3 regions of the Gordonia sp. NB41Y genome follow, and region 3 is predicted to be linked to each of the others. Evidence: predicted binding sites of a transcription regulator. Region 3 holds the regulator's gene; each other region holds the start of a gene.
The links. Region 3 encodes LexA, which represses DNA repair genes until DNA is damaged. Its sites were predicted from a motif close to CGAACANNTGTTCG; they were not measured.
Positions count from the first base shown of each region.

Region 1 (4,128 bases), 920 kb from region 3:
ATGACCGCTCAGGTCCGGATGGGGCCGGAACATGAACATCTGGTCGATCGTCATCTCGACGTGCATGATGTTGCCGCCCCGCAGACCGAGTTCGGATTCGAGGAGATCAGGGGTCTGCACATGGCGATGCTCGACGCCGTCGGAGAACCCGGGCGCATACCGGTCGAGCTCGGCGATCACCGCATCGGCGGCGGTCTCGCGCAGGTCCGCCCAGTCCCGGCCACCGGACAGGTGGCGCGGATGCCACTGGGCCCAGATGTTGATCAGATGCCGGTCCGGGGGACTCAGCCCCGGGTCGATCGCCGAGAACGACATCGCCACACAGGCCGGCCGGTCGGGGAGTTCGCCGACCGCCGCCGCGGCCTCCGCCCGCCGGAGATGTGCGCGATCGGTGACCAGCAGGGCCAGCGACGAGTGCACCCCGTGGGCCGGCAGATCCGACGGCAGGTCGCGATAGACGGGCAGGTCACGTGCGCCGACGCGCACCGCCATGCCCATCCCGGAGCCGACCGAGATCTGGGTGCGCCACCGGTCGAGCAGGTCGGGGGCGAATCCACCCGCACCGAGCAGGTCGAGGGTGGTCAGGATGTGGCAGGCGGCGATCACCGTGGTCGCGCAGCGTGACTGCCCGTCGGTGCCGGTGACCCGCCAGTGGTCGCCGCACCGACCGATCGTCGACGCGGCCGCACCGGTGTGCACCTGCGCACCCTCGGCGTCGAGCCGGCGCAGCAGTGCGGTGGTCAGGGCGCCGCTGCCGCCCACCGCGCGACCGGGCGGGAGCTGGTGCATCAGTGCGGCGAAGCCGATCATCGGGGCGGTGGCGGGGGCGTTCATCGGCGGACCCGACTGCGCGCCGAACCACGCAAGTGCCGCCTTGAGGTGTTCGGAGGTGAACCACCGGTCGAGCAGCGAGTCGCCCGACGCCATCAGTTCCTGGGTCGCCGACAGCATGCGGCCGGTGCGGTTGCCGACGACCCCGGTGCGGGCGCTCGTCGCCGTCGCCCCGAGCCCGCCGAAGGCCACTGCGAAGCGACCCGGGTCGGGGGGCTGGTAGAACGCCTTCATCAGGGCCTGCGAGCGCGGGGTCCAGACCTCGACGAACCGTCGGTAGGCATCGGCGTCGCGGCCTCCGCACGAGGCCTCGATCGAGGCGCAGGTGGCGTCGAGGTCGGTCCGGAACACCAGTGGCGGCGCGGTGTCGGTGGCCGGGCAGAACGCCCACGGGTCGCAGTCGAGGTAGGTCAGGCCCATCTCGGTGAGACCGAGGTCGTCGATCACCGGCGAATGCCGGATCATCAGATGCGCCGACGACCCGCGGTCCACCCGGTAGCCGGGGAACCGTTCGACGGTCGACACCGCGCCGCCGGGCACCTCGTCGCGCTCGACGACGCACACCGACCGGCCGGCCCGCGCCAGGTAGGCGGCGGCGACCAGTCCGTTGTGACCGCCGCCGACGACGACGGCATCCCATCGCGGGTGTGCACCGGTGCGCATCGGGGTCACCTCGGGACCGGTCGGCCGGGCTCGAGGCCCGGGTCGGCCAGCGGTAGCCGGCGGCCGAGGAAGGCGAAGGGTCGTGGGTCACCGGCGAAGGTGAAGTGCCGTAGGACGTCGACGAATCCCATCCGGCGGTAGAGCGCCCAGGCACGGTTGCGTTCGGCGGGGATCTCCGGAGTGGACAGCAGCACATGCCGTTCTGGTCGTCCGGTGAGCAGCAGGGTGAGCAACTCCTCGCCGATCCCGTGCCCCTGTGCGGTGGGGTGTACGTGCAGTTCGGTGAGTTCGAAGTAGTCCGCGGAGATCTCGTCGATGTCGGCGGGGGAGGTGCCGGTCAACCGCAACCCGGTACGCAGTTGCTGGTTCCACCACTGATCCGGCGCGCCCCGGTAGCCGTAGGCGATGCCCACCATGATCTCGTCCCCGCCGGGGGACAGCGGGTGATGCAACCGCCGGCGATCGATGTCCGGGGTGCGCGGGGTGACCGGGGCGGGTGCGATCGCGGCGAACGCACTCCATCCGGGGCGCGCGATGTGTTCACGCCACAGTCCTGCCCGGTGACGTTCGGTACCGCGGGGGTAGTTCATCGCGGTCACGTAGACGTCGAGCGCGGGCTCGAGCCAGGCCGGGGAATCCTGGCCGGTCAGTCGGGCGAGCCGGATGGTCACGCGCCGTCCTCTCTGTTCTGTACGCAGATCTCACCGATGTTGCCGTCCGCCTTGAACCCTTGCACGGATCTGGCTATATTGAATATGTCGAACGGGTGTTCGATGAATGTGCCTCCGCAAGCTGTTCACCCTACGCCCGCACGACGACGCGGCCCGGCAGTGAGCGAGGGAAGCGCTCACCACCGGGCCGCGTTCAACGAAATGTCGGTGGCCGCACCGATGATGATCGCGTATCCACCGGGAAGGGGAGGGTTCCATGCCATCGCATACCGCATCGTCGGGCAGTGCCCGGTCGTCACGTCGTGGCGCCGCCGAGGTCGACCCCACGGCCATCTCACGTGCTCGCGATCTGCTCGAGCGGGCCGACCTCCTCGTCGACAACGCCGTCGGGATCATCGACGACGACGCCGAACGGTTCCGTCAGCTCTATCTGGCGGCGCTGCGCGGTGCCGGTGCCGCGCTGGCCCTCCACGAGCCCCGGAGCCCTCGTGCCGGCCGGCGCAATGCGGGTGACGCATGGAGCCGGATCGGTGCCCGGGTGCCCGACCTCGTCGGCCATGCGGAGTATTTTGCGGCGCACTCGCGTCGCCGGATGGACATCGAGAGCGGCCTGGACCGGACCGTCCCGGCGGGGCTGATCGCCGAGTTCCATGCTCGGCTGCTGACCTTCCTCGACGCGGTCGAGGCCCTCGTGATCGCTTGCGAGCGAGGCGATCGCGGTCCGGGGTCGGTCACCATGGCGTACCCCGCCTGATGTGCCTGGTGGGCTGCCGGACGGGCCGTCGCGGGTAACGCGGTGATCGATGAATTCGACAACCATGGAGGGTAATGGTGGTCGACGTCCGATTCACCTCGTATCATGGAATCTAGCCGCGAACAACAGTTGTCGACGGGCGTCGCGGCGCACATCTCGTCGGTGACTCGTCGGTAACAGTTAGGAGGGTCGGTGCCACTCTCAGAGCACGAGCAGCGGATGCTCGAAGAGATCGAAAGCGCTCTGTACGCGGAGGACCCAAAGTTCGCGTCCAGCGTGACCCGTCGCCGCCTCGGGCGGTCGCCTGGTCGTCGTCGTGTTCAGGCGGCGGTCGTATTCGTCGTCGGGTTGGTGCTGTTGGTGGTGGGGCCGATCATCGGACTCACCGTCGGTGGCTTCCCGATCGTCAGTCTCGTCGGCTTCCTCGTGATGTTCGCCGCCGCGCTCCTGGCCCTGTGGGGTGGAACTCCGGGAAAGGGGTCACACGACTCCGCCGGCTACTCCTCGGGTGGCAAGACCGCTCGCGCCGCAGCACCCAAGCGCAAGTTCACCGAACGGATGGAAGAGCGCTTCAACCGACGCTTCGAGCAGGAATGATCCTCCGGTCGGCCTGAGCCGGCCGGCGTCACCTCCACGTCTCGACGACACAGAACTCGATAACAACGCCGGCGGCGCACCCCTGCAGGGGTGCGCCGCCGGCGTTGTCGGGTCCGTTCTCGAGTCGCTGTCCGGGCTGTGGCCGTGCCCGAGACGGGGTGGGTGCCGCGCTGCCGGTACACCGTTCGACCGATATTCGTTCGATCGACAGTTATTCACCATGTGCTCGTCGCCTGACGTGATCGCCGGCCGCATGGCCGCGCGGTGACCCACCGGGCCCCACCCGATCTCCCCACCGGGCCCCACCCGATCTCCCCACCGGGCCCCGCCTGGTCTCTGCGTCGGGCCCGCCGGCATTCCCCACCGGTGTCCCACGCGGTCTCCCCACGAGGCCCCACCCGAATCCCCACCGGGCCCCACTCGAATCCCCACTGTGCCCCACCTGAATCCCCACTGCGCCCCACCGGAGGCATTCAGAGGCTCTCACCTGGCACTTTGGCGTTCATACGTCACGTGCGTAACGCCAGAAGGTGTGCTGACGACACGCGACCGATCACGTTCCCCCACGGAATTTTGCTGCGCTGAACTGGCACTATGCGATCGAGTGGGGGA
Region 1 covers NZ_CP132196.1:5,315,771-5,319,898, forward strand. The annotation lists gene Q9K23_RS23240 (NAD(P)/FAD-dependent oxidoreductase) at 1-1,494, opposite strand, end outside; gene Q9K23_RS23245 (GNAT family N-acetyltransferase) at 1,500-2,165, opposite strand; gene Q9K23_RS23250 (SAV_6107 family HEPN domain-containing protein) at 2,422-2,919, shown strand; gene Q9K23_RS23255 (DUF3040 domain-containing protein) at 3,112-3,516, shown strand.
Region 1: the regulator LexA is predicted to act here: its motif matches at 2,254-2,267, upstream of Q9K23_RS23250 (SAV_6107 family HEPN domain-containing protein).

Region 2 (4,128 bases), 1.5 Mb from region 3:
GCAGCGCAGCAACATCTCCACCGCGCTGCGGTCGCTGGAGGCGCGGGGCATGGTGGTGCGCGAACATCCGGACGGCAACGCGCGGTCGGTGGAGCTCGTGGCCACCGACCTGGCACGGGAGAACCTGCACCGGCTGCGCGCCCACTGGGTCACGTTGTTGTCGAGGGTCGATCCCGAGGTGCGGACGCGTGCGGATGAGGTGGCGACGGCACTCTGGCGGTTCGACGATGCGATCGGGAATCCCGACGGACGCGGGTGAATCCGCAATGGCGGCCGTGACGACTACCGGCGACGTCGAAATCCGTCGAGTGGGCGCCCGAATCCGTTGGCCGGGCGCTCGAATTCGTTGACCGGGCGCTCGAATTCGTTGACTGGGCGCTCGATCTTGTTGACTGGGCGCTCGATCTCGTTGACCGGGCGCTCGAATTCGTTGACTGGGCGCTGTTATCCGTTCATCGTGCGCGGGTCACGTGCCTGACGGGAAGCGCGGGGCGCTGTCCTCCGGCGGGATGGCCAGCACTCGGCACATGGCCGAGATGCCCAGGTACTGGGCCGAGACGGCGACGATCTCCGTGCGGGTCGCGATACCGAGCACCTCGTCGACCCCGGCGAGCTCGGCGGTGGTGAGTTCCCGTTGATCGACCATGGCGTCGGCGATGGTCAGGACCGCAAGATGTCGGGGTGACCATGCATGCGACGGCGTCACCTCGGTGACGGTCGCTGCGACCTGCCCGCTGCTCAGTCCCGACGTCTTGCCGAAGTAGGCCACGTGGACACCCCATTCGTGCTCGGCGCCGCAGCGCGCGGTGACCCGAAGGATGGTCAGTTCACGCTCATCCGGCGCGAGTTGGCCGGTGTGCAAAAGCCCGTGCAGGCCGAGGATGGGGCGCTCGATATAGCCGCGCAGGACTTCGGGGTTGTGTGCCATCGCCAGGTACAGCCGCGGCGGACGGTTCGGCGGTGGTACCACCGAGTCGAGCAGGCGGCGGGATTCCTCGGGAACGGGCGGGGTCGTCATGGTCGGCGAGGGTATCCGTCGACGACCATGACGACCCGGGGTTTCGGTGGATTCCCAGCGGTCAGAACCCGTCCTTGACGCGGACGACGGTCCGCCCGGTGACCTTGCCCGCCTTGATGGCGGTGAGTGAGGCATCGAGATCGCCGATGCCGATCTCGGTGATGACCGAGTCGAGATGCTGTGGGCGCAAGTCGGTCTCGATACGACCCCAGATCGAGCGTCGCAGTTCTGCACCGATGAGCACCGAGTCGATGCCCAGCAGGGCGACCCCGCGGAGGATGAACGGCATGACCGTCGTCGGCAGCGCGGCGCCCCCGGTCAGACCGCTCGCCGCGACCGCACCGCTGTGCTGCATGGTGCTCAGCACATACGCCAGCGTGGTGCCGCCGACGCAGTCGACCGCACCGGCCCATTGTGACCTGCCGAGCGGGCGGATCTTGGTCTCGTCGTCGACGAGGCGACCCACCACCTCGGTGGCGCCCAGATCTGTCAGAAGCTTTGCGGCGTCGGGCTTCCCGCTCGATGCGGTGACCGTGAAGCCGAGTGCGGACAGTAGATCGACGCTGACCGCACCGACACCGCCGCTGGCCCCGGTCACGAGGATCGGTCCGTTGTCGGGGGTGAGGCCGTGGTCGAGCAGGGCTGCCACGCTCATCGCCGCGGTGAACCCGGCGGTACCGATGGCGGCGGCCTCTCGCGTGGTCAGCGACGCGAGCTCGACCACCTGGTCGGACGGGGCGACGGCGAACTCGGCGTAGCCGCCGTGCTGGTCGGTGCCGATCGGACCACCGTGTGCCACCACCTGGTCGCCCGGCGCGAAGGCCGGATCGGTGGAGGCCACCACCTCGCCGGCCACGTCGATACCCGGCACGATCGGGTAGTTGCGTACCACTCCGCCGCGCGGCGTGATGGCCAGGGCGTCTTTGTAGTTCACCCCCGAGTAGTGCACGGCGATGGTCACCTGGCCGTCGGGCAGGTCCGCACCGGTGAGGGTCTCACGGCCCAGGATCACCGCCCCGTCGTTCTCTCGGGCGACGAGCGCGGCGAAACTGTCGGGAATGCTGGTGGTCATCATCGTCCTCATGGTCCGGCGGTAGAGCTCGGTCGTTGGTGATGGTAGTCGGGGTCGTGACGTGGGTTACGTCGCGAGGGGCGGTGAACCCCATTGGTGAACCCGAGTCTCCTGGGTGAACAGCTGTCACAATCTGTCCACAGATAGTGTTCTGCTTGCCATTTCGCTGATAGTTCGCCTATGTGTTCGCTACAATGGAACACATGCAGGGGGAGCTGGAGACCATTCTCGACGCACTCATCGATTGTCGTTTCGACGACGATCCGACCGGGCCGGACGTGTTCATAGACATGCGGACACTGGTCACCATCAGGAATGTCGTGGATGCATTGACCGCGGCCGGGGCCGGGCACTTGGATCGGCTGGGGGTGGCGCAACGGCACGGGCACAAACCGATCGCCTTGTTGATCGAGATGGGGTACGCGCCAGCTGTGGCTGCGCGGATGCAGCGAATCGGGACGTCGGCGGTGGTGGAACGCACGCTGAAACACGCTGCCGACGGCGCGATCTCGGGTGAGCATGTCGATGCGATCGTGCGCGGGCTGAACCAGATCGGGCTACGTGCCGGGGAACCGCCGGACGCTGAGACCTGGGCGACCTTTGAGGGCGATCTGTTGGCGCAGGTGTTGTCGGGGGCCAAGCCCTCCGAGGTGATGGCCCGGGCACACCAGCTCGGGGACCATCATGCTGGCGATGCCGAGGGTGGACGTCCGGCGAAAGAAGACCGCAACCTGAATGCCCTGGATATCGGGCGGACCGACGACGGGCGGGTCGCGGTCTCCGGGAGTCTGGATGTTGTTGTCGGCGAGAAGTTGGCGACGGCGATCGAGAAGCTGTCGGCGCCGGTCCCGCAGCCGGATGGGTCAAAAGATCCGCGTGAAGCGCCTCGACGTCGCGCTGACGCGTTGGAGATGGTGTTGGATATGGCCGCCGGCGCCGGGGATCGGTCGGTGACCGCGCTACCTGCGGCGTTGATCAACCTGTCGGTACCCGCGGATACACCGGGCAAGGCCGAGTTGGCGTTCGGTGGGTCGATCACCCACAGCACCCTGCTCGAAACCAGCTGTGACGGTGTGGTTGTCATGACGATCGTCGACGGCGAACGCGTCCCGTTGGATATGGGCCGGTCGAAACGCTTGTTCACAGCTTCGCAGCGGCGGGCGTTGTTCGAGCGGGATCGGTGTTGCATCAAGTGCGGTGCCCCGGCATCTCGGACTCAGGCTCATCACATTGCGCATTGGTCGGATGGTGGTGCGACTGATCTGGCGAATGGGTGTTTGTTGTGTTCGTCGTGTCATGCCGATGTGCATCACAACGGGTGGGACGTCTACATGGGTCCGGATGCGCATCCGTGGCTGATCCCACCTGAGGTGGTGGATCGGCGTCGTCGTCCGATTCCGGCGTATAACAGGCGGTTTGCCGACGAGCTACCGAATGCTGCCTGACCTTTTGTAGAAGCTTGTGTTCTTTGAGAAATTCATAGAGATAGTGGGGTGTCGGGACCTCCGTTGGTTGGGTTGGCGAGTTCGGCCGGTGGAGGTTTCGACACGACTTGTCGCTTCGCTCCTCGTCGGCTCAACCATCAACGGAGCGTGGCTGATTGAGCAGTGAATCCCCCGGGGTTTCGTGCCGCTTCCTTTTGAGTCAGGAAGGATGAGCACATGCCGAAGAACATTGATCCCGAGGTCAAGGCTCGTGCGTTACGGATGTTGGCCGAGCATGGCGGGGAGTACTCGTCGACGACGGCAGCAGCTGCAGCGATCGCGAAGAAACTCGGAGTGAGTAAAGAGACGGTGCGCCGGTGGGCGGTGCAGGCCGAGGTCGATGGGGGCCGGAGGCCCGGGGCCAGCAGTACCGAGCTCGCCGAGCTGAAGCGTTTGAAGGCCGAGAACAAGCGGTTGCGTGAGGACGTCGAGGTGTTGAAAGCGGCGACGTCTTTCTTCGTGGGGGAACTCGACCCCCGCAATCGATGATCATCAGCTTCATTGATGAGATGCGTACCAAAGGTGTTGCGGTCGAGTCGATCTGCCGAGTCCTG
Region 2 covers NZ_CP132196.1:2,023,583-2,027,710, reverse strand. The annotation lists gene Q9K23_RS08625 (MarR family transcriptional regulator) at 1-259, shown strand, start outside; gene Q9K23_RS08620 (carboxymuconolactone decarboxylase family protein) at 467-1,018, opposite strand; gene Q9K23_RS08615 (acryloyl-CoA reductase) at 1,080-2,090, opposite strand; gene Q9K23_RS08610 (HNH endonuclease signature motif containing protein) at 2,294-3,535, shown strand; one part of gene Q9K23_RS08605 (IS3 family transposase) at 3,752-4,025, shown strand; AL1L pseudoknot at 4,021-4,128, shown strand, end outside; one part of gene Q9K23_RS08605 (IS3 family transposase) at 4,025-4,128, shown strand, end outside.
Region 2: the regulator LexA is predicted to act here: its motif matches at 2,266-2,279, upstream of Q9K23_RS08610 (HNH endonuclease signature motif containing protein).

Region 3 (4,128 bases):
CGGTGGCCGGACTCGACGCGGTGGCCGCAGGCACCACCGTGCTGGTCGACGGCACCGCCGGCAGCGTGGAGATCGACCCGGAGCCGACGGCTGCCCGGGCGGCGGTGGCCGAGAGCCGCCGGCAGGCCGAGGTCGTCGCCGCGTGGTCGGGACCGGGCCGCACGGCCGACGGTCACGAGGTGGCCGTGCTCGCCAACGTGGCCGACGGCGTCTCCGCGCGCGCCGCGACCGGATACCCGGTCGAGGGCATCGGCCTGTTCCGCACCGAGCTGACCTTCCTCGACCGCGCCGACGAGCCGACGGTCGACGAGCAGGTGGTGCTCTATCGCGAGGTGATCGACGCGTTCCCGGGCGGCAAGGTGGTGATCCGCACGCTCGACGCCGGCTCGGACAAGCCGCTGCGCTTCGTCGACCACGGCGCCGAGGCGAACCCTGCGCTGGGTATCCGCGGAAACCGGCTGACCGCAACCCATCCCGAGATCCGGACGAATCAGCTCGACGCGATCGCCCGGGCCGCCGAGGAGTCCGGTGCCACCGCGCGGGTGATGGCACCGATGATCGCCGGACCGGCCGAGGCCGCAGACTTCGCCGCCGAGGTGCGGTCACGAGGGATGATCGCGGGGGTGATGATCGAGATCCCGTCCGCGGCGATCCTGGCATCGGCGGTGCTCGCCGAGGTGGACTTCGTCTCGATCGGGACCAACGATCTGACCCAGTACACGATGGCCGCCGACCGTATGTCGGCCGAGCTGGCCGAGCTCACCGATCCGTGGCAGCCGGCGGTGTTGCACCTGATCGAGGGTGTGGCCCGGGCCGGTGCCGACGCCGGAAAGCCCGTCGGGGTGTGTGGCGAGGCGGCCGCGGATCCGCTGCTCGCCTGCGTCCTGGTGGGGATGGGGGTGAGCTCGTTGTCGAGTGCCCCCGTCGCGGCGGCGGCCGTCGGCGCACGCCTCGGACAGGTGTCGCTGGCGCAGTGCCGTGATGCGGCCCGGGCGGCCCTGGCGACCTCGGAGGCGGCCGCCGCGCGGGCGGCGGCAGCGGCGGTCCTGGCCGGCTGAGCACGCCCTCGCCCGGCACCGTACCGGCGAGAACCGCTGTGTGAGAACGACTTCAGAAGAACTGTCCTCAGGGATGCGATTCCTGAGGGCAGTTCTCGTCGAGGTGGGTTCGCCGGGTGTCAGACCCGACGCATCACGGTGACGACCTTGCCGAGGATGACGGCGGTGTTGCCCGGGATCGGGTCGAAGAGCTCGTTGTGCGGCATCAGCCACACCTGGCCGTTGCCGCGCTTGAAGGTCTTGACGGTGGCCTCGCCGTCGATCATCGCGGCGACGATGTCGCCGTTGTCGGCCACGTTCTGCTGACGGACCACCACCCAGTCGCCGTCGCAGATCGCGGCGTCGATCATGGACTCGCCGACCACCTTGAGCATGAACAGCGATCCGTCGCCGACCAGCTCGCGCGGCAGCGGGAAGACATCCTCCACGGCCTGCTCGGCGAGGATCGGTCCGCCGGCGGCGATCCGGCCGAGCACCGGCACGAATGCCGGGGTCGGCAGACCGGCTGCGGCCGGGTCGTCGGAGGGATTCGGGTCGATCTGGTTGTCCTGCACGTTGACCGCACGCGGGCGATTGGCGTCGCGCTTGAGCAGTCCCTTGCGTTCGAGGGTGCGCAACTGGTGGGCCACCGACGAGGTCGAGTTGAGACCCACCGCATCACCGATCTCGCGGATGCTCGGCGGATAGCCGCGCTCGCGGACCGATCGGCGGATCACCTCGAGCACCTCGCGCTGACGCTGGGTCAGCGTGGCCTCGATGACCACCGGGTCGATCGCATCCGGGTTCGCCGCTGCTCGCGACGATCCCGCCCTCGACGACCCGGCCTTCGACTTCGCGCCCGACGACCCGGCCGCGCGCCGCGTCTTGTCACTCATCGCGTACGTGTCCTTTCCGTGCCGCCCCGCGTCGGCATCTTCTGTGATCGAGGTTATCCCACGTTCCCGACAACCTCAAACACCTGTTCGACGTGTTTCCACGACATTTGTCGGAGCCCCGTGATAGAACTTCGAACAACAGTTCATCGAACGCGTGATCGAGAAACGGGAGGCTCTCTCTCATGCACACAACCCTGATATCGGACCGTCCGGCGGCGGCAGCGGCCCCGTCGGCCACCCGTCCGTCCGGCACCCCCACGCCCCGACCTGCGGCGGGAGCCCGCGGCGCCGATCGGCACCCGGGGGGCCGGCGCCCCGGCGGTCGCGGTGCGGGCCGGCATCCGGCCGAGGCCGATGCCATGCGCGTCGGGCTCGAACACCGCGGTCTCGCCGAACACCGCGGTCGGATCGAACACCGCGGTCTCGCCGAACACCGCGGTCGGATCGAGCACCCGGGCGTCGAGCGGCGCGTCACGACCGCGGCCCGCAGCCGCGGTCGGGTGGTGGCGGGGCGCGGGAGTACCGAACGTGTGGGCGGCGGACGTGTGGGTGCCGGACGTGGCGGTGCCGGTCGTGTGGGCCCTGGCCGGGTGGCCTGTGCCGATGCGGTGGTGGTCCCGGTGCGCGGGACCGCGGTGTCGTCGGTCCATCGTCGGCGTCGCACCACCGCGGTCGCGGTCATGACCGGTGTCGCACTGGCGATGCTGGTGTGGATCGTCGCGATCGTCGGCTCGGACTATCAGCGCGCCACCGTCCCGTCCCCGGTCTCCACCCAGGTGGTGCACGTGCGGGCGGGGGAGTCGCTCGGGTCGATCGCCGCCCGGGTGGCCCCGGACATGCCGAGCCGGGTGGTGATCGACGAGATCGTCGAGCTCAACGACATGGCGGGCAGCGGCCTGCAGGTCGGGCAAGCACTGCTGACGCCGCGCTACCGCTGACCGGTGGGACGGTATTGTCTTTGTATGCGCTGCCCGTTCTGCAGAAACGAAGACACCAAGGTCATCGACTCGCGTGTCGCCGACGAGGGGCAGGCGATCCGTAGACGGAGGTCGTGCAGTTCCTGTGGTCGCCGCTTCTCCACCGTGGAGACCGCCGTGCTCGCCGTGGTGAAACGCAATGGCGTCACCGAACCGTTCAGCCGGGAGAAGGTCATGCGCGGTGTGCGCCGGGCCTGCCAGGGACGCCACGTCGACGAGGACGATCTCGCCCAGCTCGCCCAGCAGGTCGAGGAGGCGGTCCGCGCCTCCGGTGCCGCCGAGATCCCCAGCAACGAGGTCGGTCTGGCCATCCTCAAACCCCTGCGCGACCTCGACGAGGTCGCCTACCTGCGCTTCGCGTCGGTCTACCGGTCGTTCGACTCGCTGGAGGACTTCCAGCGCGAGATCGACGACCTGCGCGACGAGCACTCCCGGCACGGGGAGGCCGTCGGCGTCAACGGGGCCGTCTCAGCCGAGACGGTCAAGGGTTCGTAGCGCGCGCTTCTCCGACACCGGATATCGCGTGCCCAGCCGCTGGGCGAACAACCCCACCCGTAGTTCCTCGACCATCCAGTGGGCCTGTTCGTTGACCCGGTCGCGGCGGGGTGCGGGGACCTGGTCGAGGCGCTGATTCCATCGTGCGATCACCCGGTCGACGCTGGCCATCGCGTCGTGATCGCGCGTCGCGGATCCGGGCAACTGCTCCAGTCGCGACCGTGCCGCGGCCAGATATCGGGGCAGATCCTCGAGATGGGTGCGCGGCGTGGCCAGCACGAATCCGTCGAAGATCAGGTTCTCCAGCTGTTCGGCGACATCGTCGGCCGGGACCTGCCCGGAGTGGGTGTCCATCTCGCGACGCAGTGGCGCCACCTCCCGAAGCGCATCGACGGCCAGCCGCAGATAGTCCGGGGCGGCCGCGATCACCTGCGACCGCAAGCCCGACACGAGTTTCTCGAATGCCGCCGGGTCGCGCACCGCGAGAGCCGCATCCGCCGGCACGAGATCGCGGATGGCCCGTCGGGTGCAGTCGGCGAACAGCTGCGCCGATTCACGATAGGGGTTCTGGCTCAACGCGAGTCGGCCTGCCGGATCGAGCCCCGACGACGCCTTGGCGCTCAGCGGCGCGATCGCGGCGTCGAGCAGGACGATCACCGCGGGCAGATGCAGGCGTGCCGCCTCGTCGGACGATGCCGCCGTGGTGACCTCCACCCCGTCGGG
Region 3 covers NZ_CP132196.1:504,181-508,308, reverse strand. The annotation lists gene ptsP (phosphoenolpyruvate--protein phosphotransferase) at 1-1,058, shown strand, start outside; gene lexA (transcriptional repressor LexA) at 1,178-1,831, opposite strand; gene Q9K23_RS02100 (LysM peptidoglycan-binding domain-containing protein) at 2,116-2,871, shown strand; gene nrdR (transcriptional regulator NrdR) at 2,896-3,405, shown strand; gene hrpA (ATP-dependent RNA helicase HrpA) at 3,379-4,128, opposite strand, start outside.